Linked DNA regions of Methylicorpusculum oleiharenae. The protein of the gene in region 1 binds, or shares a complex with, the protein of each later gene. Links are inferred from orthologs where the notes say so. Each region holds a gene or a part of one and is shown in the gene's direction. Other genes may lie near its edges. The genes, in order: mfd and uvrA.

The links.
Region 2: the proteins of mfd (region 1) and uvrA are in contact, whole or in part, in a crystal structure (PDB 4DFC), measured with the Escherichia coli proteins. The link is inferred for Methylicorpusculum oleiharenae from one-to-one orthologs.

Annotation. Positions count from the first base shown.
Region 1 is NZ_WUTY02000001.1:3,021,624-3,033,543, forward strand. What follows is about bases 3,881-7,944. They hold mfd (transcription-repair coupling factor), read left to right. Parts: upstream 3,881-4,279; coding sequence 4,280-7,744; downstream 7,745-7,944. Other genes in these bases: queA (tRNA preQ1(34) S-adenosylmethionine ribosyltransferase-isomerase QueA), read left to right, coding at 3,881-4,213; GO003_RS13645 (AI-2E family transporter), read left to right, coding at 7,908-7,944. In the rest of the region: GO003_RS13615 (Y-family DNA polymerase), read right to left, coding at 1-1,096; GO003_RS13620 (LexA family protein), read right to left, coding at 1,102-1,701; more of queA, read left to right, coding at 3,191-3,880; more of GO003_RS13645, read left to right, coding at 7,945-9,008; GO003_RS13650 (PhoH family protein), read right to left, coding at 9,036-10,451; GO003_RS13655 (peroxiredoxin), read right to left, coding at 10,458-10,931; GO003_RS13660 (glycine cleavage system protein R), read right to left, coding at 10,941-11,465; GO003_RS13665 (SPOR domain-containing protein), read left to right, coding at 11,643-11,920. UniProt on the Escherichia coli protein: Couples transcription and DNA repair by recognizing RNA polymerase (RNAP) stalled at DNA lesions. Mediates ATP-dependent release of RNAP and its truncated transcript from the DNA, and recruitment of nucleotide excision repair machinery to the damaged site.
Region 2 is NZ_WUTY02000001.1:4,580,023-4,591,288, forward strand. What follows is about bases 6,673-10,082. They hold uvrA (excinuclease ABC subunit UvrA), read left to right. Parts: upstream 6,673-7,059; coding sequence 7,060-9,882; downstream 9,883-10,082. Other genes in these bases: GO003_RS20435 (calcium-translocating P-type ATPase, PMCA-type), read left to right, coding at 6,673-6,798; GO003_RS20445 (hypothetical protein), read right to left, coding at 9,889-10,082. Also shown: GO003_RS20410 (UPF0175 family protein), read right to left, coding at 99-347; GO003_RS20415 (hypothetical protein), read right to left, coding at 417-1,031; GO003_RS20420 (DUF2442 domain-containing protein), read right to left, coding at 1,203-1,484; GO003_RS20425 (ABC transporter permease), read right to left, coding at 1,523-2,374; bioA (adenosylmethionine--8-amino-7-oxononanoate transaminase), read left to right, coding at 2,650-3,954; more of GO003_RS20435, read left to right, coding at 3,961-6,672; more of GO003_RS20445, read right to left, coding at 10,083-10,215; GO003_RS20450 (rhomboid family intramembrane serine protease), read right to left, coding at 10,336-11,022; GO003_RS20455 (hypothetical protein), read right to left, coding at 11,019-11,266. UniProt on the Escherichia coli protein: The UvrABC repair system catalyzes the recognition and processing of DNA lesions. UvrA is an ATPase and a DNA-binding protein. A damage recognition complex composed of 2 UvrA and 2 UvrB subunits scans DNA for abnormalities.

The DNA of each region.
Region 1 (11,920 bases):
AAAATAAATCGTCCTGCCCAGGCTGGGTTGCAGGACGGATGTCCGACAATTGTACGCCGCATTTTTGATAGCGGTAACCGGTCTTGAAGAGTGATTTCAATAGCTGTTTGGCGGCACGGACAAGGAGCCGGGTGTCTTGTGTCGCTTGCGGCAGAATCATGCTGGCCGAACGCTGGTAATAGGGCTCCTGGGCGTTATGCGGGTTGGTGCGGATAAACACGCTGATTGCTCCTGTTACAGAGTGCTGATTTCTGAGTTTTTCTGCGGCGCGGCTGCAGAATTCGGCCAATGCTTCGGCCAGTTCATCTTCTTCGGTCAGACGTCTTTTAAAACTGCGCGAGCAGACAATTTGCTGTTTGTCCGCAACAACCTCATCCATCATCAAGCAAGCGATACCGTTCAGTTCCATCACCGTGCGTGCCAGGACAATATTAAATTGTGCTTGAATCCGGTCAACCGGTTGGTTAGCCAAATCCCAGGCAGTTAGTATGTTCAGTGTATTCAAGCGTTGGGCCAGACGCGCGCCTATACCCCAGATTTCCTTGACCGGCACCTGACGCATCAGTTTTGCCCTGCGCTCAGCGTCGGCGAGATCGACGACACCTGCGGTTTTCGGCCATTTTTTAGCCGCATAATTGGCAAGTTTCGCCAATGTTTTGGTCGGTCCCATACCGACACAGACCGGGATGCCGGTATTTTGAGCAATGGTGCGCCGGATGTTCTGACCGTATGCGAGAGGATCCTTATCGCAAATGCCTGTCAAATCCAGGAACGATTCATCGATAGAGTAGACTTCCAGCGTTGGCGAGAAGTTTTCCAGCAGCGTCATGACGCGTGCGGACATATCGGCGTACAGCGTGTAATTGGATGAAAACAGCGTGATGTGGTGTTGTTTTATCAAGCGGCTGATCTGATAGACAGGAGTGCCCATTTTTATGCCAAGCGCCTTGACTTCAGGGCTCCTGGCGACAATGCAGCCGTCGTTGTTGCTCAGTACGGCAACCGGTTTGATGGACAAGTCGGGTCTGAATACGCGTTCGCAACTGACATAGAAATTATTGCAATCCACTAAAGCGATACGTGGCTGAGCTGGCATAACCGTTAGACCGAATGAATCACGTTGGTGACCACGCCCCAGATGACCATATCCATTCCGTCCTGAACGACAATATCGGGATAAGCCGGATTCTCGGCACCCAGCACGATGACGTCACGCTCACTTTTTAAACGTTTTACCGTCAATTCGCCGTTTAGTGCGCAAATAATGATTTTACCGGTGACGGGTTCCAGCGATCGGTCTACGACCAGAATGTCGTTGGGATGAATGCCCGCACCGAGCATTGATTCGCCTTCCGCACGCACGAAAAAAGTCGCCGCCGGTCTTTGTACCAGCAACTCATTCAGATCCAGCGTTTTTTCAATATAATCGTCGGCCGGAGAGGGAAAACCCGCCGCCACTTTGCCACTGAATAAAGGTAAGGCTGTCTTGGGTGCGTCTCTGTCAGGCTGGAAAGTTTCGAATGAAACCCGGGTTTGCTGACTTTGCTGTTGACGCTGTTGCAGCAGATTTTTCAATTCCGGAATCATGCTTTCCGGTACCCGGATTGCTTGTGTCGTTTCACCGTAAACCGACGAGCCTTTTTTACGACCTGCGCCGGATCTGGCCCCGCCGCGTGTATCTTTGTGAGTGGGAAGAGTCATAATGAGCTACTATAATAATGTACACTTTTCAAAGTGACATATTAGCACTGATTTTAACTTTTCAGCGTATTTTATAGTGCGCCGGATATCTGGAGCCTATTACCGCGTAAAGTCAGGCAGCTTAACCTCAAAAAGTAACAGCAGTCTTTGCAGTTGCTGCGCCCATTGCTGGTCATCTTTCTCATAAGCCCTTTCCAGAGCCTCTTCTAAGTACGTGTTTTAAAAGTCGCCAATGCTGCCTAAATCTGCAAAAATCTAATTTTTTGCCGTGGCTAAGAAGAGACAGATTAAACGCTACCCAACCGATTTAAACGATAGAAAATGGAAGTTGATCCAAGATTTATTTTCGGCCGCCTTGCCAGGTGGGCGCCTAGACAAGTGAATTTACGCAAAATTGTTAATGCTATTTTGTATATGGCTCGTAGCGGTTGCGCCTGGCGACTCCTGCCTCTCAATGACTTTCCGCCCTATCAAACGGTATACGGATATTACCGGCGCTGGATTAAAGACGGAACATGGGAACGTATTCACGACACGCTGAGGGCTCAGGTCAGGCGAAAAGCCGGGCGTCATAAACATCCTACGGCGGGCAGTATTGATAGCCAAAGCGTTAAAACCACTGCCTTGGCCGTTATCAAAGGGTACGATGCGGCCAAATGCATCCAAGGTCGTAAACGCCATATTCTGGTGGATACCTTGGGTCTGTTGCTGGTGGTCGTCGTGACCACTGCGAATGTGCCGGAACGAGAAGGGGCGAAATTAATCCTGGCGTCACTGACGGGCAGCTGTAAAAAACTGCGGCGCATTTGGGTCGACGGTGGCTACCGTGGCCAAGAATTTAGCGCGTGGATAGCGGAGCGTTTTCGTATTGCCTGGGCCGTTGTTCTTCGATCCGATAAGGCAAAAGGCTTTGAATTGTTGCCACGTCGCTGGGTCGTGGAGCGAACCTTTGCATGGCTTTATCGCTACCGCCGGTTGAGTAAGGATTATGAAGTCAGTATTGAATCCAGTCGAGCATTTGTCCATATTGCCATGATCAATTTGATGCTCAATAGACTAACCAAAGGCTCTCCTGCCAACTTTTGAGACACGTACTAATGTTAAATGAGTCTGAAGGAGTGTTGAACTTTCTAACGGAAATGATTCGGACTAAAGCTTAAATCTCGTTCATGATGAAAAGAGCCGGACAATACCGTTCCGTTTTTTGGATGAAATTCAGTGGTTGTTGAGGGGCTTTTTTATAAAGGGGATAAAACTTTCAGGCATAAAAAAAGGACTGGGCCAAAAAAGCCTAAGTCCTTGTTTTATCTTTGGTACCGAGGGCCGGAATCGAACCGGCACGATGTTGCCATCACCGGATTTTGAATCCGGCGCGTCTACCAGTTCCGCCACCCCGGCAAAGAGAGCATAATATAATCAAAGACCGGGTGCATTGCAAGCGTATATTTGATGTATTTTTCTGTTTAATAAACTGGTAACATCGCACGCCATGAAAAAAAGCGATTATTACTACCTGTTACCGGAACATCTGATAGCCCAGAGACCTCTACCTGAACGCAGCGCGAGCCGGCTATTATGTCTTGATTCTGCGCAGTCCCAAATCAGTGACAAGCATTTTTCCGATTTTATTGATTTGGTCAATCCTGATGATCTATTGGTATTTAATAACACCAAAGTGATTCCTGCCCGGTTGTTTGGTCAAAAAGCAACGGGCGGCAAAGTTGAAATTCTGATTGAACGGATTCTGGGCAGCGATCAGGCATTAACTCATATCAGAGCGAGTAAAGCTCCCAAGCCTGATTCGTTAATTATCCTGGAGCAAGGCTATTTTTGCCGGGTTCTAGGTCGTGATAACGATCTGTTTCATTTGTCATTTCAAGGCGATAAAAGTCTGCTGGAGATGCTGACGCAAATCGGCCATATTCCGTTGCCGCCTTATATCGATAGAGCCGACGATCAAACCGACATTACCCGTTATCAAACCGTCTTTGCGCAGGAGGAAGGTGCTGTTGCTGCGCCCACTGCGGGTTTGCATTTTTCTGAAGAGGTACTTGAAGCACTGAGCGCGAAAGGGGTTCATTCGGCGTTTGTGACCTTACATGTGGGTAGCGGTACTTTTCAGCCTGTGCGCGTTGAAGACCTATCGCAGCATATCATGCATAAAGAATATTTCGCCGTACGCGAAGAAACTGTTAAGGCGGTTGAACAGGCTCGTGCCAGGGGAGGGCGTGTCATTGCGATAGGAACTACGGCAGTGCGGGCTTTGGAATCGGCGTCACAATCGGGCTGTTTGTCGGCGGGTTTTGGTGATACCGAACTCTTTATAACGCCTGGCTATCAGTTTAAATCGGTGGATGCCCTGTTGACCAATTTTCACCTGCCGGAATCTACCCTGTTAATGTTGGTTTCTGCCTTTTCCGGATACGAAAACATCATGAAAGCCTATCAGCATGCAATTGAGCAGCAATACCGGTTTTTCAGTTACGGTGATGCGATGTTGCTGACGCACTGACCCGCTGCGAAGGGTTTAAGGTTATACTACCGCCTTTTTGAATAACCGTTTCAAGCGCGCCCGGATATGCCCGAAAATCCCGATTTATTTCATTCCGCTCAACTTCCTAAATCTCCCACGCTACCCTTGATCTGGACAGGATTAAACGGATGCGGCGATTCGCTGGCGCTGGCTACCGCGATCAAACGTGAAAACCGCCTGTTTTTGATTGCGACTCCGGATAATCAAACGGCTTTGCGCCTTGAGCATGAGCTGGCGTTTTTTCTGCAAAATCAGCTGCCGATTCTGCATTTTCCCGATTGGGAAACCTTGCCGTACGACGTTTTTTCTCCGTTACCCGATATCGTTTCTGAACGCCTGAAAACCCTGGCTTTGTTACCTCAGGTTTCGCATGGCGCGTTGGTTGTGTCGGTGGCAACGCTGATGCACCGTTTGGCGCCTCGCGAACATGTGCTGGCCAACAGTTTTTCTATCAAATTGGGTGATCTGTTTAACCTTGAATTGAATCGGATCAAGCTGGAAAGCGTTGGTTACCAATGTGTTTCGCAGGTTTATCAGCATGGCGAATTTGCGGTCAGGGGCTCGATTGTCGATTTATTTCCGATGGGCAGCAAAGTTCCTTATCGCATCGAGTTATTTGATGAGGATATCGAGTCAATCAGAACCTTTGATCCGGAAACGCAGCTTTCGGTAGGTAAGGTCGAGGCGATTCATTTGTTTCCGGCTAGAGAGTTTCCCTTTACCGATGAGGCGATCAAGCATTTCAGGCAATCGTTCCGTATTCATTTTCCCGAAAGTTCGCCCAAAAACACCTTGTATCTGGATGTCAGCAAAGGCATAACCCCCGGGGGGATTGAATACTATCTGCCGCTTTTTGTGGAAGCGACTGCCACACTGTTTGATTACCTGCCCAAGTCCACGGTTCTGGTTGCCAATGATGCCTTCGAGACCCATGCCCAGGGTTTTTATGCGGAAGCGCAAGAGCGTTATCAGCAACGTAAATACGATGTTGAAAGGCCTTTGTTATCGCCCGACTTGCTGTTTCTATCCGCCGAAGAGTTGCTGGATCGTAGTGGTGGCTTTACGCGGATTACGTTAAGACAAACGCTGCAGGCAAGCGAAAGTGCGGTCGACTTTAAATGCAGGCTATTGCCTGATCTTACGATCGATGCCAAGCAAAAAGAACCGGCCCAGGCATTACGCAGCTTCATGGATGCATTCCCTGGCAAAGTGCTGTTTGTCGCCGAAACGGCAGGACACAGGGAGGGGGTTCAGGACAAACTGGCTAAAAACGGTATCCGTGTCAAGCCGGTAGAGAGTTGGGACGCCTTTCTCAAGTCCGAACAATCGCCTTGTTTGTTGGTTGCGCCTATGGACCATGGGCTCTGGCTGGATAATCCGGCACTTGCCATTATCACGCAAAGCCAACTGACCGGCGAGAAGGTCGAACAGCGTCGGCGCAGGAAAAAGTCGGCGGCTCGTGAGCTGGAAAACATCGTCAATAATCTCACTGAGTTGACTATCGGTGACCCGGTCGTGCATCAGGAACACGGAGTAGGCCGTTATCTGGGTCTGCAGACGCTGGAACTGGGCGGTGTGACCCAGGAGTTTTTGATGCTGGAGTATGCCGGCAACGACAAACTCTATGTGCCGGTGTCGTCATTGAATGTCATTGGCCGTTATACCGGGGTCAGTCCTGAGAATGCCCCTCTGCACAGATTAGGGGGCGATCAATGGGGTAAAGCCAAGAAGAAAGCCATGGAGCGGATTCGCGACGTGGCCGCCGAATTGCTGGATATCGTTGCCAAGCGTGCGCTCAAAAAAGGCCATGCATTTGCGATTGATGAAGCTGATTATCAGGCTTTTGCGGACGCATTTCCGTTCGAAGAAACACCGGATCAGCAAACCGCCATTGAAGCAATTTTGGATGACATGCTCAGTTCAAGGCCTATGGATCGGGTGATTTGCGGCGACGTCGGCTTCGGTAAGACCGAGGTATCGATGCGTGCTGCATTTATTGCCGTTCAGGGCGGCAAACAGGTGTCTGTTCTGGTGCCGACGACCTTGCTGGCACAACAGCATTATCAAAATTTTCGCGATCGGTTTGCCGACTGGCCGGTACGTATTGAAGTCATGTCGCGTTTCGTATCGCCCAAGCAGCAGCAAGTCATCATCAGCGATCTGGAGGAAGGCAAAGTCGATATTATTATCGGGACTCATAAATTACTGTCCAAAGACATCAGATACAAAGCCTTGGGTCTGGTGGTTATTGATGAGGAGCACCGCTTCGGTGTGCGCCAGAAAGAGTATTTCAAGAAACTGCGCAATGAGCTGGACATCTTGACTATGACGGCCACACCCATTCCCAGGACTTTGAATATGGCCATGTCGGGCCTGCGGGATATTTCTATCATAGCCAGTCCGCCGCCCAACCGGCATGCGATTAAAACATTCATCAGCGAATGGATAGACTCGCAGATTAAAGAAGCTTGTCAACGCGAGATCAAGCGTGGCGGCCAGGTATTTTTTCTGCACAATGATGTCAAGACCATGGAGAAAATGGCCCGTGAACTGGAATCATTGTTACCCGAAGCGCGCATTGAAATTGCGCATGGTCAAATGCCGGAGCGCGAACTGGAAAAAATCATGCTGGATTTTTACCATCAGCGTTTTAACCTGCTGCTGTGTTCCACGATTATAGAAAGCGGTATCGATATCCCCAGCGCCAACACCATTGTAATCAATCGAGCCGACAAACTGGGCCTCGCCCAGTTGCATCAGTTGCGTGGCCGGGTAGGGCGCTCGCATCACCGCGCCTATGCCTATTTTATTGTGCCGCCCAAAGCCGCAATCAGTAAAGATGCAATAAAACGGCTGGAAGCTCTGGAAGCCTCCGGAGATTTAGGTGCAGGTTTCATGCTGTCTTCTCATGACTTGGAAATTCGAGGCGCGGGAGAGTTACTGGGTGATGAACAAAGCGGTCAAATCCAGGAAATCGGCTTTACCCTTTACACTGAATTGCTGGAGCGTGCCGTTAACGCCATGAAATCCGGTAAACAACCGGAACTCGATGCGCCGCTGGATATCGGTCCCGAAGTTGACTTACAAGCCCCGGCTTTGATTCCGGAAGATTATCTTCCGGATATTCATTCCCGTCTGGTACTTTACAAACGTATCGCCAATGCTGAATCTGATGAGGATCTGCGCGAATTGCAAGTTGAAATGATCGATCGGTTCGGACTCTTGCCTGAACCGGTTAAAACGTTATTCAGCGTTGCGGAACTGAAACAGCAGGCAAGCGAACTCGGCATTAAAAAAATTGAGGCTAATGCTGCCGGCGGCCGCTTTGTGTTCTCATCAGAACCGAAAGTTAATACCGATCAACTCATCCGGCTCATACAAACCCAAGCGCAGATTTATAAATTCGACGGTGCCGACAAACTGCGGTTTATCAAGCCGTTTGCCGAGGTCACTGAAAAATTGGCATTTATCACCGAATTGCTTAGCCAGCTTACCCCGCTAGACGGCTAGGCAGATCTGATCAGTCCTGGAGTCGGTTAAAATAAGCTGGCAATTGAAATGGACTATTTTAGATGCGGCTGAAACTTTGATTTGATCTTGTTAGGCCTTCAAAACTTCGGTTTGCAAGCTCTATTCAGGTAGAATGTACGGAAAATAATAATTATTATAAAAAATGATAACACAATCAGATTCTCCCGATTTTCGCCTCATCAAAAATTACATCAAACGGGTTTTACCAAATTCTCAGGCGGTTGCCCTGTTACTCATTATACTGATCAGCTTAGGGCTTATATTAACCTTATCTGATTTGCTGATGCCTGTGTTTGCCTCCGTTGTTCTGGCTTATTTGCTGGATGGGTTGGTAGAAAAACTGATAAAAAACAAAATGCCAAGATTACCTGCTGTCTATCTGGTTTTTTCATGTTTTTTAGCTTTGCTTGGGTTCTTTATTTTTATTCTGATGCCCATGCTTTCCGGACAGGCGATAGAATTGGTTCATCACATTCCTGAGATTGTCAAGCTTGTCCAATTTGAAATTCTGCGGCTTCCTGAAATGTATCCTCAATTCATTTCCCTGGAAAGAATCCAGGATTTTATGTACACAGTGCAAAGAGAAATTTTAACTTACGGACAAGGTGCCATATCGTTCTCCGCCGCTTCAGTGGTTGGATTGGTCACTGCGATGATTTATCTGTTTTTAGTGCCGATGATGGTGTTCTTTTTTTTAAAAGATAAACGGGTTTTGTTGGCGTGGTTTGTTCAGTTTTTGCCTAGAGACAGAGTGTTAACACAAAGCGTCTGGCGTGAAGTGGATATGCAAATCGGAAATTATGTTCGAGGTAAATTTGCCGAGGTGATCATACTGATGTCTATCAGTTACGTGACTTTTTCGGCAATGGGTTTGAATTACTCTATTTTATTATCCGTATTGATGGGGCTATCGGTCGTTATTCCCTACGTCGGCGCTACTTTGGTGACATTCCCTGTGCTTGGAATAGCCTATTTCCAATGGGGTATGATCAGTGACAATTTTATGTATATTGTCATTGCCTACAGTGTCATACAGGCTTTGGATGGTGTCGTATTAGTGCCTTTGTTGTTTTCGGAAGCGGTCAATCTTCATCCCATTGCCATTATTGTAGCGATTTTGTTTTTTGGTGGCTTATGGGGGGTTTGGGGGGTGTTTTTTGCGATTCCGCTAGCTACCGTTGTTAAAGCGGTGCTAACGGCCTGGCCTCGCATTAGCGATGCCAATGACACCATTCAAGTGTAATTGAAGGGTGATAATCATTTATTGGGTTTATAGAATTTCGGAGGCATAGTCAGCCAATCGCGATCTTTCGCCCTGTTTTAAAGTGATGTGCGCGCCATGGGGCCATGTCTTAAAGCGATCAACAATGTAGGTCAGGCCTGATGTCGTTGCTGTTAAATAAGGTGTGTCAATCTGGCTCAAGTTACCGATACAGATTATTTTTGTTCCCGGTCCGGCCCGCGTTATCAGCGTCTTCATTTGCTTGGATGTCAGGTTTTGAGCCTCGTCAATAATCAGGTATCGATTGAGAAAGGTGCGGCCACGCATGAAATTAAGCGACCTGATTTTAATTCTATTCATGATCAGGTTATTGCTCACGCCCTGTTGCCAGTCGGTTTGTCCTGACTGACTCCCAAGCAATTCCAGATTATCCATTAATGCGCCCATCCAGGGAGCCATTTTTTCCTCTTCCGTACCCGGAAGAAAACCGATATCTTCCCCTACCGGCATGGTCTCGCGAGTCATGATAATCTCGTTGTAGATTTTGTTTTCCAGCGTCAGTGTCAAGCCCGCCGCCAGTGCCAGCAAGGTCTTTCCTGTGCCCGCTGTTCCTAACAGCGTGACAAAGTCGATTTCCGGATCAAGCAGTACATTGAGGGCAAAATTCTGCTCTCTATTTTTAGCCGTGATTCCCCAAACATTGTTATGAGAGTTTCGAAAATCCCTGGCTAGTTCCAGAACTGCTGTTTTGCCATCGCAGGAGCGAACAATGGCTTCAAAATTGGACTCGTTTTCTATGAAAAGGTATTGATTGGGATACCATCCGACGACTAGGGGACCTTGAAGCTTATAAAAAGTCCTACCCAATTGCTGCCAGGATTCCATTTGACTGCCGTGTTTTTCCCAGAAATCGTCATCCAGCGCTGAAGAGCCGCTGTATAACAGATTAATGTCATCCAGGGTTTGGTCATTATGATAATCTTCAGCATGAAGCGCCAGGGTGGCCGCTTTAATCCTCAGGTTAATGTCCTTGGAGACCAGGCATACTCTGATATCCGGGTGCTGTTTGCTGAGCGCCAGAACAATTGCCAAAATCGAATTGTCAGCCAGATGCCCCGGCATTGACTCAGGTAACATCGACGACAATTGACTGGTTTGAAAAAACAGCCGTCCTGCTGTCTTGTTCTCATTGTCCGGTGTATGTTCGATGCGTGATAGAGGCAGGCCCTCGGATAGGGTCTGAAAGGTAGCGCCCTGGATCAATTCATCAAGAAAACGGCTAACCTGCCGAACGTTTCGCGCAACTTCAGACAGACCTTTCTTGCCATGATCGAGTTCTTCCAGAACAATCATGGGAATGAACAGGTTATGTTCCTGAAAACGGAAAATAGCCGTTGGGTCATGCATTAAAACATTGGTATCCAATACGAACAGTTTCTTTTTGGGGTCTAACGGCAGGTTCATGTATGTTTATGCCTTCAGTTGAGTAATGGCGTCCAAGACTTCTTCTACATGGCCTTTAACTTTGACCTTACGCCATTCCCTGACCAACCGGCCTTCCTTATCCAAAAGGAACGTGCTGCGTTCTATGCCTCTTACCTGTTTGCCATACATGGATTTCATCTTTATGACATCGAATACGCTGCACAGCGTTTCGTCGGGATCCGAAATCAATTCAAATGGAAACGCCTGTTTGTACTTAAAACCTTCATGCATTTTAACGCTGTCGCGAGATACGCCTAAAATAACCGTGTTCAGCTTATCAAAATCGCTGATGTGATCACGAAATGCCTGGCCTTCCAGCGTGCAACCTGGCGTGTTGTCTTTAGGGTAAAAATAGAGCACAACATATTTTCCCAACAGGTCCGTTGATTTAATTGTAGTGTTTCCGGTTGCCGCGCCTTCAAAGGGAGGAACGAGTTCACCTGGTATTGCAATTGTCATATCAAACTCCTAACGTTTAATGGGCTCAAGAATAGCGTCAAGGTTTAGGTTATCGCAAAAATCTAAAAATTCTTCCCGCAATTGCAGTAATCGTTGATCGGAGGGAATGGTGACAATTAATTTGGTCGACAGAAGAGGCATTTGTGTATATGAATCCAGATACCGGCTGCTTTTAATTTCGATAATATTGATGTTATGCGTTGATAAGAAAACAATTAGACTGAGCATGATGTCGCTTTGATCAATTGTCATGGCTTCAATCATGTAGGGTAAACCGGCTGGATTTTCACCTTTCTTGTCTTGCCGTGATTTATAGATTTGGATTTTTAATTGTTTCTCGAGATTCTCGAAAACATTTTCGAGTTTGGCAATATGATTCCAGTTGCCTTCTACCAGCAGATACCCGGCGGTCATTCCTGACAGATCAGTGGCTCTGATCTCAAGGACGGCACACTTGCACTGGTTGATGGCCATAAGCAGTTGTTCGATGTAAGCGGTACGGCTTTTTCCTAAGACGGTGAGGGCTAATTGCATAGTCTCTTTTCCATGGTTTTTGGGCAAAGTGTACCACTAAATAGAACCGTTTCAGAAAATTAGTGGTGTTTTATACTCAATGGGATCGATGTCTTTAAGTCCTTTAATTTCAACATTAGTCTGAGAAATTACTATAATTCCCCTATTGTTTTTAAAGAAAAGTTTAAGAGAAAACCTATGGCCGATTCAAAAGAAGTCAAACCGAATGCTTCTTCAACCCCAAAAAGAACGGCAGGCAAGCCCCCCAGTTTTGCTGAAGATCTGGATTCAATGCTGGATGATGCGGCTTCATCATTCGACGAAGTTGGCGAACTCATGGATGACGAGGACGCAATAGACAAGTTATTGATGGAAAATTCCCTGGCGACCAATGAGGCCAATGATGAGCTGGAAATTGACGAAGATTTAGATGCATTATTTGATGACGATGATCTGGAGCTTGAAGACAGTGAGGT
Region 2 (11,266 bases), 1.6 Mb from region 1 along the record:
ACCCGCTGGCTTAAACCTATCCCCATGAGACTGTATTATGCTTATAGCTCTGGGTATCGGCCGGAAACAGAGGCTGACCCGGTATTGCTTTCGCATTTTTATGCATTGTTTATATCGCTATGGAGTTCATTGGTATTGAGATCGATCATGGCCACATTGTAGCGTTGTAGTTCCGCTAAAAAAGACACACGCTCCATGTCCGCAAGTGTAGCCACCATGCCTGATGAGAGTCGTTTCATTTCGAATAACTTTACAGCCATGGCTATTTTGGCTTCACGAGCAAATTGTTCAGGTGTGCATTGGATCGCACCGGGCAGATTGGGTGGCACATTGATAAGGATTTGCATGGCGTTTCTCGGTTATTTGAGATTTTGTAATTGCTAGCACAACAATGGAACTCACCCTTTTCGCTAAGTTCAGAGCCGATATTCGGCCAATGGATCGGAACCGGCATTATCGCGAAACGAACCTGTGGCGGCCTCGTCATTTGCCAATACCCAGGCCACCACATCAAGTGGCTCATCTCCTTTGATCAATCGTTGCGTTTCCTCTCTAAAGCGATCGAAAATCCCATTAAGCGGATCACCGCTTCGTAGTCGCCTAGCGCTGTCTATAACCGCTGCGGCACGATTGAGCCGCGCTTGCAATAAGCGAATCTGCTCCTGTTTGGTTTGCAGCGACTCCACCAGAACGCTATGCAAGCGAGACGAATTGCGCCATTCTTCCCTCAATTGTCGTAACTTCTGTGCTATCGCTTCAGATGTCAATTCACCATCGCATAACTGATAAGTCACAAAGACACCATGCGCAATAACGACAAATAATGTCAGCGTACGCACTCGCACGCCGTCCGGGCTATAAACCAGTCTGCCATCGGCATCGAGGTGCAAAACATCGAAATAGACTGCTATTCCAAAAGTTGCGCCAGCGATCCAGTCACCCTGACGGTATGTTTCCAGTATACAGTCAAAACGTTTAGTCTGGATTTCCAAGTCCCGACCATCCAGTTCGATGTGGAACGAATCAAACATCCCCATTTCACTAATCCTCAATCATTGAGCTTTCCAGAGCCATAGGTCTTGTTGGAGTGGCCTCTGATTCGATAATCGTTTCTTCAACGTCATTGGCGATGGTCATCAGTGACTTGTCTATTTTGTTATTGGTTGAATCACATTTTAATTCCGTTTCGATTCCAATACCCATCATGCAGAAACGTTTGTGGTTTGATTGTGTTCAATCGAATTGCGATAGAGATCAATGATTGGAAAGCAAAGTTCGTAATCGCCCCAAATTAATTCACCATATTCCACTCTAAAACCCGCAAAACGGGCCGGTTCCAAGTATGCTCGAATGTCGGGATGATGTGAGCGGGAAAGAAATAATTTGAAGTCAATTTCTTGTGAGGTGTTGTCATCAAAAATGAGCCTGATGCGGAATTCTCCTATTTGCATTGCGGAGATTATATTGATTGAGGTGCCTTTCATTTGAGTCTCCCGTTGATACGTTCAGGTGTAAATGGTATTCAAGCCCGCTCGGCAATTCTGGGCAGGGTAATATAAAAAACCCGCCAGCCCAATAATAAAACCATTATGGCTATTCCCGCTGCAACCGGCAATGCTGTCATTTGACTTAACGTTTGGCCGGCCAACAATTCCTGAGTAGCGATGACCAGAGGACTGAACGGATTTAACGTATTTACCCATACAAAGGGCTCTCTGATCGGGGGCGGATAGAGAATTGGTGCTAAAAACATGCCGAACGTCAGGATCATACTGATTGCATTACCCGCATCACGAAACACCAAGTTGAGTATGGCCATGAAAAAACCGATACCGAGCGCCATCATAATGACCAAAATCAAGATGAGAGGAATGGCCAAAGCATGTATTGAAGGCAAATAACCGTACCAGATGAATACAGCAGCAATCGGTACCAAACGTATCAAAAAATCGATACCTGCCTGCCCAACTGAAGCAAACACCAGGGCTTCTTTGGTAAAGTTGATTTTTGTCACCAATGAACCGGCATTAACCAAGCTGTTGGTGCTACCCACCAAACAACTTGAAAATAGCTGCCAAACGGATAAGCTCCATAATGCGTGCAAGACATAAGGCAAACTGGTTTCACCCATGTCAAAGACCCTGTGTTTAGCCAAAAAGGTAAATAGAGCTACTGTGACAATTTGCGGAAGAACGGCCCAGACATAACCCAAAATCGATTGCCGGTAGCGGACAGCAAAATCTCTTTTCATCAACCTCAGGATGAGCTCCCTGCTTTGCCAGACAGATCTAACCATGATCACCCAGACTAAAAGACCGGACTGACGGCGAGCATTGGGTGTATAGACGGTGATAATTTCGTGTTGTTTTTCCATTTAAAGGGATGTTCGTATATCAATTCAGTTTCTTGTTAGGTTGCCAACAGAATACAACTCAAACCTAAACCGTTTACTTAAATTCAAAGTGCCATGAGTATAGTGCGAGTCTTCTATTTCGCCTATGCTAAAACCCTACTGCAAACCGGGAACAATTAATTAACTGATCCTTTGTGCGTCTGGACACTCACTTTCCCGTTGATTAGCGGTAAGATGATTACCTCACTCAACATGGTTGACCTTTAAGCGTGCTTTCCACTGGTTTCGCATAACGCATGACAGATACTTTTACTTCAGATAACTCGATGTTGGCTTTCGATCGTCAGCATATTTGGCACCCTTACACGTCGTTGACTGCTCCGGATCCTGTTTATGCGGTCGAATCTGCTGCAGGCGTTATGCTCAAATTAACAGATGGGCGAGAGCTGATCGACGGCATGTCCTCCTGGTGGGCCGCGATTCATGGTTATAACCACCCGCGTTTAAATCAGGCGGCCAGCGATCAATTAAACAAAATGTCGCATGTCATGTTCGGCGGCATAACTCATTCTCCTGCGATTGAGCTTGCGCAGCGTTTAATTGAGATGACACCTGAAAATCTTGATGCCGTGTTCTATTGTGATTCCGGCTCAGTCAGTGTAGAAGTGGCTCAAAAAATGGCGATTCAATACTGGCAGGCGCAGGGAAAAAGCCATAAGCACCGGTTTATTGCGTTGCGCGGGGGGTATCATGGCGATACCTTTGGCGCAATGTCGGTGTGTGACCCGGTCACCGGCATGCATCATTTATTTGGCGATGTGATGCCCAAGCAGTTATTTGCGCCTCGCCCTGCTTGCCGTTTTGGCGCCGTCTGGCACCCTGATGATACCGTTCAACTGGAAACGCTGTTAAAAGCCAACCACGACAACTGTGCAGCCTTGATTCTGGAGCCTGTTGTTCAAGGTGCAGGCGGGATGTGGTTTTATCATCCCGGTTATCTGAAGGCAGCGCGCGAGCTCTGCGACCGCTATCAAGTGCTGTTGATCGCTGATGAAATCGCCACGGGATTTGGCCGCACCGGCCGTTTGTTTGCTTGTGAACATGCCGATATTTCACCGGATATTTTATGTATCGGAAAAGCGTTAACCGGCGGCTATTTGTCTTTAGCTGCGACGCTGACCAGCCAGGCTATTGCCCGAGTCATATCGAATGGTGAAGCCGGGTGCTTCATGCATGGCCCTACTTTTATGGGCAACCCTTTGGCTTGCCGTATCGCCTCGGCCAGCATCGATGTGTTACTGGAATCAGACTGGCAAGCCAATACAGCGATGATTGAACGCGGCTTAAACAAAGGTCTGTCGCGTTGCCGCGATTTACCGGGAGTCAATGACGTCAGGGTCTTAGGCGCAATAGGTGTAGTTGAAATGCGGGAATCGGTCGCTGTTGCCAAAATTCAGGCCAGACTGGTAGAGCTAGGAGTATGGTTAAGGCCATTCGGACGATTGATTTATCTGATGCCCCCCTTCATTATCAGCGCATCCCAGCTTCAATCATTAACCTCGGCAGTGTACATAGTTATCAGTGAAGGCAATACAGCATAAATATATATGAATAAATGGCTTGTTTATTTTAACGATCTAAACCCGGCAACAATAAAAGCTATCGCCATCCTGGTATTAATCCTTGGTGTCGGACTCTCAGTTGTTTTTCTAGTCAGGCGCCGGCGAGGTAAACATCATCTAAAACAACCATCCCAGCCACCACCCAAATCTCTCGATTGGCATACCCTGGCAATCAACGAAGTATTTAAGCGCCTGGATGCTTCTGCTCAGGGCTTGTCGTCAAAATCAGCAGACGAACGCTTGATTAAATTTGGCCCCAATCAATTGATGGAAGCGCCACCGACCTCGATTGGCTACCTGTTATTATCTCAATTTAAAAATTTTCTGATCGTTATCCTGATTTTTGCGGCGTTATTGGCAGCAGCGATAGGGGATATACGGGATGGACTCGTCATATTAACCGTTGTGCTGATCAACGCATTTTTGGGGTTTTATCAGGAATACCGGGCCGAACAATCCCTGGCCGCCCTCAAAAAAATGCTGGCGTTAAAAGCCAAAGTCAAACGGGATGAGCATATTCAGGAACTGTTCGTCACTCAATTGGTACCCGGCGATCTAGTGATTTTGGAAGCAGGGGACAAACTCCCAGCAGACGGGCTTATCGTCAATGCCCATAGCCTGGAAATTGACGAATCTTCATTAACCGGTGAATCCATTCCTGTCCCTAAAAGGGCCGGCAAGCTGGAAAAAAAGGATAGTCCTCTTTCCGAACAAAGCAATCGGCTGTTCATGAATACGGTCGTTACTCACGGCCGGGCAGAAATGATAGTCACCGAAACCGGCATGCAGACCGCAATCGGCCGAATAGCTGATCTTTTAGCTTCTTCATCCGAAAGCTCAACCCCTTTGCAAGTCCAGCTTGACAGTTTGGGCAAGCGGCTGGCTTTTAGTGCATTTGTGATTATTTTACTTTTATTCGCAAGTGCGCTGCTTCGCGGCGAACCTTTAATCAAGACCGCTTTTACCGCCATTGCATTGGCAGTGGCCGCAATTCCCGAGGGTTTACCTGCAGTTGTAACCGTCACGCTGGCTTTGGGCATGCACCGGATGGCCCGGCAAAACGCCATCGTTAAACGCCTGGCGGCCGTCGAAACACTGGGCTGCACGACGGTTATTTGCAGCGATAAAACCGGTACGTTAACCCATAATCAAATGACGGTAAGAGCCTTACACTATCAAGACAATCACTATGGCGTGAGTGGCCAAGGCTACAGTTTAACGGGCGAAATCAAGCTGGACAGCGACAGCGTTCCTATCGACTTTGCACCGCTGTTAAACGCCTTGATATTGTGCAATGACAGCCAATTGCGCGAGGGTCAAGTCATAGGTGACCCTATGGAAGCCGCTTTGCTGGTCTTGGCGGCAAAAGGCGGACTGGATAGTGCGGCGGTTAAATCGCAATTCAAACGATTGGCTGAAATCCCATTCGATGCGGCAAACAAGTTTATGGCAACTTTCCACGAACAAGGTGAACGGGTCGTGGTATTTATCAAAGGCGCGCCCGAAATACTGTTATCGCATTGCACCTATCAACTGAATGCCTCAGGCTCCAACAACCCGGTCGAGCATGTCAAAATCATCAATGCAAACGAACGTATGGCAGCGACAGGGCTGCGTATACTCGCTGTCGCCATGACCGATATTGCCGCTGAAGACTTTAATCCACAAGGCGATTTGCTAAGCCACATCAATAATCTCGGATTCATTGCCTTGATCGGTTTAATGGACCCGCCCAGACAGGAAGCCAGAGAGGCAATTGCTTTGTGCCGCAAGGCAGGTATCAAGGTCAAAATGATTACCGGCGATCAAAAAGTGACGGCAACCGCCATTGCTGATGAATTAGGTCTAAGCGGTAATGTAATGGACGGTGATGAATTAGCGAAACTGGATAATCAGGCGTTAGCTGAACAAATCGATCATATTGCAGTATTTGCCCGCACTGCTCCCGAACAGAAAGTACGCATTGTCACTGCCTTACAAGAAAACGGCGAAGTCGTCGCAATGACCGGAGATGGCGTCAATGACGCGCCCGCACTCAAACATGCCGATATCGGAGTAGCCATGGGCATCAGCGGTACGGATGTTGCCCGCGAATCAGCGTCGATGATTCTGACGGACGACAATTTTGCAACCATTGTCAGAGCTGTTCAGGAAGGACGCAGCCTGTACGAAAACATGATTAAATTTATACGCTATCAGTTGTCGACCAATATTGGCGCTATATTGACCGTTGCCGCAGCGCCGCTACTGAGTCTGCCTGTGCCTTTTTCGGCGATTCAGTTATTGTGGATCAATATCATTATGGACGGTCCGCCCGCCATTGCTTTGGGAATCGATCCATCGCGTCCCGCCTGCATGAACGAGCCCCCTCGCCCACCCAAGTCACGAATTCTGTCATTGCCGCGCTTTGGCAATTTGTTCAGTTATGGTCTCACCATGGCTTGCGGCACATTGGGCATTTTGGCTTACAGCCTGCAAAATAGCGATAAAAGTCATGCCATCACTCTGGCTTTCACCACTTTTGTGCTGTTTCAGATATTCAACGTGTTTAACGCCCGCTCGGAAAAACGTTCGGCATTTAACCGGCAATTTTTCATGAACCACATGCTCTGGCTGGCTCTGGTTTGCGTCGTGTTATTGCAAATCCTGGTTGTACACTGGCCGCCCGCGCAACTCATTTTTCATACCGTGCCGTTGACATTAAACGACTGGCTTTTGGCTACGGGCATTGCGGCATCAGTATTAGTATTGGAAGAAACGCGAAAACTGCTGCAACGCTGTATATCGGCAATAGTAAAATGCAAACCGAAAAAGAGCATTTAGCACGAATTGCAGCGTTTTCTTGCTGGTATGAGCCGAGAAAATCAGGTTGCAAGGATGGGAAAGTCCAACACCATCCATGGCTTCTGAACCTTATAAAATGGGAGGTACCTTTTAGTTAAGGCCATCGTAATGAATCGATAGGCTTGTAACGTAGGTGCGGGGTGATCAGATACCCATTAAGTTATTCAAGCTATGTCCTTAGTTTTGAATTAAGCGATGATAAGCCTTATAGTACAAGGCTGTTTTATATACGGACAATTAATGGACACCATCAGCATACGCGGCGCTAGAACCCATAATCTCAAAAATATCGATCTGGATTTACCTCGTGATCAGCTCATAGTGATTACCGGCCTTTCGGGCTCCGGCAAATCTTCACTGGCATTTGATACGATTTACGCTGAAGGCCAGCGGCGCTATGTGGAATCGCTCTCTGCTTATGCCCGTCAGTTTCTTTCGATGATGGAAAAACCGGATGTCGATCATATTGAAGGCTTGTCTCCGGCCATCTCCATCGAACAAAAATCCACGTCGCACAATCCGCGATCCACCGTCGGCACCATCACCGAAATTTATGATTATCTGCGCTTGCTGTATGCCCGGGCCGGAACCCCGCGTTGCCCTGAGCATCAGGTTTCGCTGGCCGCGCAAACGATCAGTCAAATGGTCGATACCGTTTTGGCCCAGCCCGAAGGGCAGCGCTGGATGCTGCTGGCACCGGTAATTAACGACAGAAAAGGCGAACATCTGCAATTATTCGAGGACTTACGCTCGCAAGGCTTTATCAGAGCCCGCATTGATGGCGTCGTTGTCGACCTGGACGATTCCCCCACGCTGGATCCGAAAAAGAAACACACCATCGAAGTCATCGTTGACCGGTTTAAAGTCCGCGAAGATATCAGCTTGCGTCTGGCCGAGTCCTTTGAAACCGCGTTACGCATCTCGGAAGGTATTGCTCTGGCAGTCAGCATGGAAGAAGGCGATTCAACCACCCTGCTCTTTTCCGAACGCTATGCCTGCCCTCACTGCGGCTACAGCCTGACCGAACTTGAGCCCCGCATATTCTCGTTTAACAACCCGAAAGGCGCGTGTCCCAGTTGCGATGGCTTGGGCGTCAAGCAACATTTTGATCCGCAATTGGTGATTCATAATCCGGAAATCAGCCTGGCAGGCGGTGCTATTCGAGGCTGGGACAGGCGCAACGGATATTACTTCCAAATGATCTGTTCGCTGGCCGAGCATTATGGCTTCGATCCGGAACAGCCTTATCAGGAATTACCGGAAACCCTACAAAACATCTTGCTGTTCGGTAGCGGACAGGAGGTCATTCATTTTAAATTTATGAACGGCCCCCATGGACACCAAACCCGGAAATACCCGTTTGAAGGCATTATTGCCAACATGGAACGCCGCTATCATGAAACCGATTCGCAAATGGTACGGGAAGAGCTGGCTAAATACCTTTCGCAAAAACCCTGTAATACCTGCAACGGCGCACGCCTGAATTTGGCAGCGCGTAATGTGTTCATCAATGAACTGCCCTTGCATGAAGCCACCCGCTTCCCTATACGCAAATCGCTCAGCTTTTTCGAAACGCTTGATCTGCCCGGCAAACGCGGCGAAGTCGCCGCAAAAGTCGTCAAGGAAATCGTCGAAAGACTGGAATTTCTCGTCAATGTCGGACTGGATTACTTAACGCTGGATCGCAGTGCCGATACCCTCTCCGGAGGAGAAGCGCAGCGCATCCGGCTGGCGAGTCAGATTGGCGCAGGTCTGGTCGGTGTCATGTATGTACTGGATGAACCGTCCATAGGCTTGCATCAGCGCGATAACGAACGTCTGCTGAAAACCTTATTCCGGCTGCGCGATCTGGGAAATACCGTGATTGTGGTCGAACATGATGAAGACGCGATCCGCGCCGCTCAGCATGTTGTGGACATTGGTCCGGGGGCGGGTGTCCACGGAGGACAAATTGTTGCGCAAGGTACGCCGGATGAAATTATCGCCAATCCGTCATCATTGACCGGTCAATATCTGGCCGGCATTCAAACGATAGCCATTCCCGAAACCACGACGCCGGTCAATCCTGATAAAAAAATCACTATTTGCAACGCACACGGCAATAACCTGAAGCAGGTCAACATCGAAATCCCGGTCGGGTTGCTGACCTGCGTAACCGGTGTTTCCGGTTCCGGCAAATCGACACTGATCAATGACACGCTCTACCGCTTTGCGGCCCGCGCCATTAACCGCGCCGGCACTTTACCGGCTCCTTGCGACAATGTGGAAGGACTTGATTTTTTCGATAAAGTCATCGACATCGATCAAAGCCCCATCGGCCGCACACCCAGGTCCAATCCGGCCACTTACACCGGTATTTTCACTCCCATACGCGAGTTGTTTGCCGCCACACAGGAAGCGCGTTCACGCGGTTACACACCCGGCCGGTTCAGTTTTAATGTCAAAGGCGGCCGCTGCGAAGCCTGCAAAGGCGATGGTGTTATCAAAGTGGAAATGCATTTTCTGCCCGACATTTTTGTCAATTGCGACAATTGCGGGGGCAAACGTTATAACCGCGAAACACTGGAAATTCGTTACAAAGGCAAAACCATCAGCGAAATATTGAATATGACGGTAGAAGATGCTGCGCATTTTTTCAGCGCGGTGCCGATGCTCGCACGAAAACTGGATACGTTGACTGAAGTGGGCTTGAACTACATCACCTTGGGGCAAAATGCAGTCACGCTGTCAGGCGGCGAAGCGCAACGGGTTAAATTAGCGAAGGAGTTGTCAAAACGGGATACCGGAAAAACCCTTTATATACTCGATGAACCGACGACCGGCCTGCACTTTCATGACATCAAGCAATTACTTAAAGTACTGCATACCTTGCGGGATCACGGTAATACACTGGTTGTCATCGAACATAACCTTGACGTTATCAAAACCGCAGATTGGGTGATTGATATGGGACCGGAGGGTGGCGATGGGGGGGGAATGCTAGTAGCCCAAGGGACGCCTGCCGAGATATGCAGACAGGAACACTCCCATACAGGCTACTATTTGAAACGTTTTTTTGAATAACGCAGTTTATGATTTGACGGAATCGGCTATGGCGTTAAACGCTTCGACTTTTGCTTTACCCAGCGTAATCAGTTCAACGCCCGTGTCCACAACCAACTTGCACAAACCGGGTGTTTTATAGACGATAAGGCCCAGGTAGCCGATAGCGGGAATGGCAATAAAAGCGGAGATAAAGGCATTTAAACCAATCACGCTAAACAACTTGATTAACATGACAATGGCGTCCAAAGGCAACAAGACCATCGCGCCAAAGTAAACGATGACGACAAACACAAATACTACAAACACAATAAACTGAAAAAGTCTTACTAGCCCAACATTTAATTTATTCATTTTTTCTATTCCCAGGCAGGATCGAGAAACCTCACAAGCCAGCCAAATCTGACTTTCATTGCATGAAAGGCGCTAATTAAAAGGGGTGTATTATACATAAAAGCGATTTTATTTCATGCATTATTGCGGAGGCTCTTTTTTAAGAAAGAAGCGGTACAAAAACCCGCCGGCAATAAATCCGCCCAGGTGCGCCCACCAGGCAACATCTGCCGCACCGCCTTCAAAGATGACAGAAGTGCTTCCTTTGTATAGCTGAATAATCACCCACAAACCCAGAAAACCGATAGCGGGCACATGGATAATGATGGGCAAAAAGAAAATCGGCACCCACAAAATAACTCTTTCCATCGGATACAGAAAAAAGTAAGCGGCCAAGACACCGGCAATCGCCCCGGAAGCCCCTACTACCGGAATCGCCAGCATGGGATCGAAATACCATTGCATGGCAGTAGCCAGCAAGCCGCAGAGCAGGTAAAAGCACAGGTAATTGAACTTGCCCATCCGATCTTCGACGTTATCGCCAAATATCCACATAAACCACATATTGATAATCAGATGTGACCACCCGCCGTGCAGAAACAGATTGCTTATAAACGAAAAATGGTAATCATTCGGCAAGCCAAAATGCACAGCCCATTCCGGATTGCCATATCTCAAAGGCACCATACCGTATAGGAAGAGCAAGCGATTACTTTGCTCAAAGGGCATCAGTTTCATCGCAATAAATATCACGATGCATATCGCCATCAACGTCCATGTGACATAAGGTCTTGAATTGCAGGGAGCGGTATCTCTGATAGGTATCATCGTTTAATTACTCTGATAGATTTTCTAAAATTCAACAAAACATCAACAATTCCAACCGTAGCCATACCAAAAACAACGTAGTGAGGCATGACAAAAAATAACAGATAAGGCGGCCAGAGGTAGTATTTATTTTTATCCTGAGCCGCTACGGTGTAATGAAGAACTGACATTCCTTGAAAAAAGAAGGCAACCGCAAAAATCAGAATCAGATCATTCGCCAGCCGCTCTTTAATTAACATTGCTA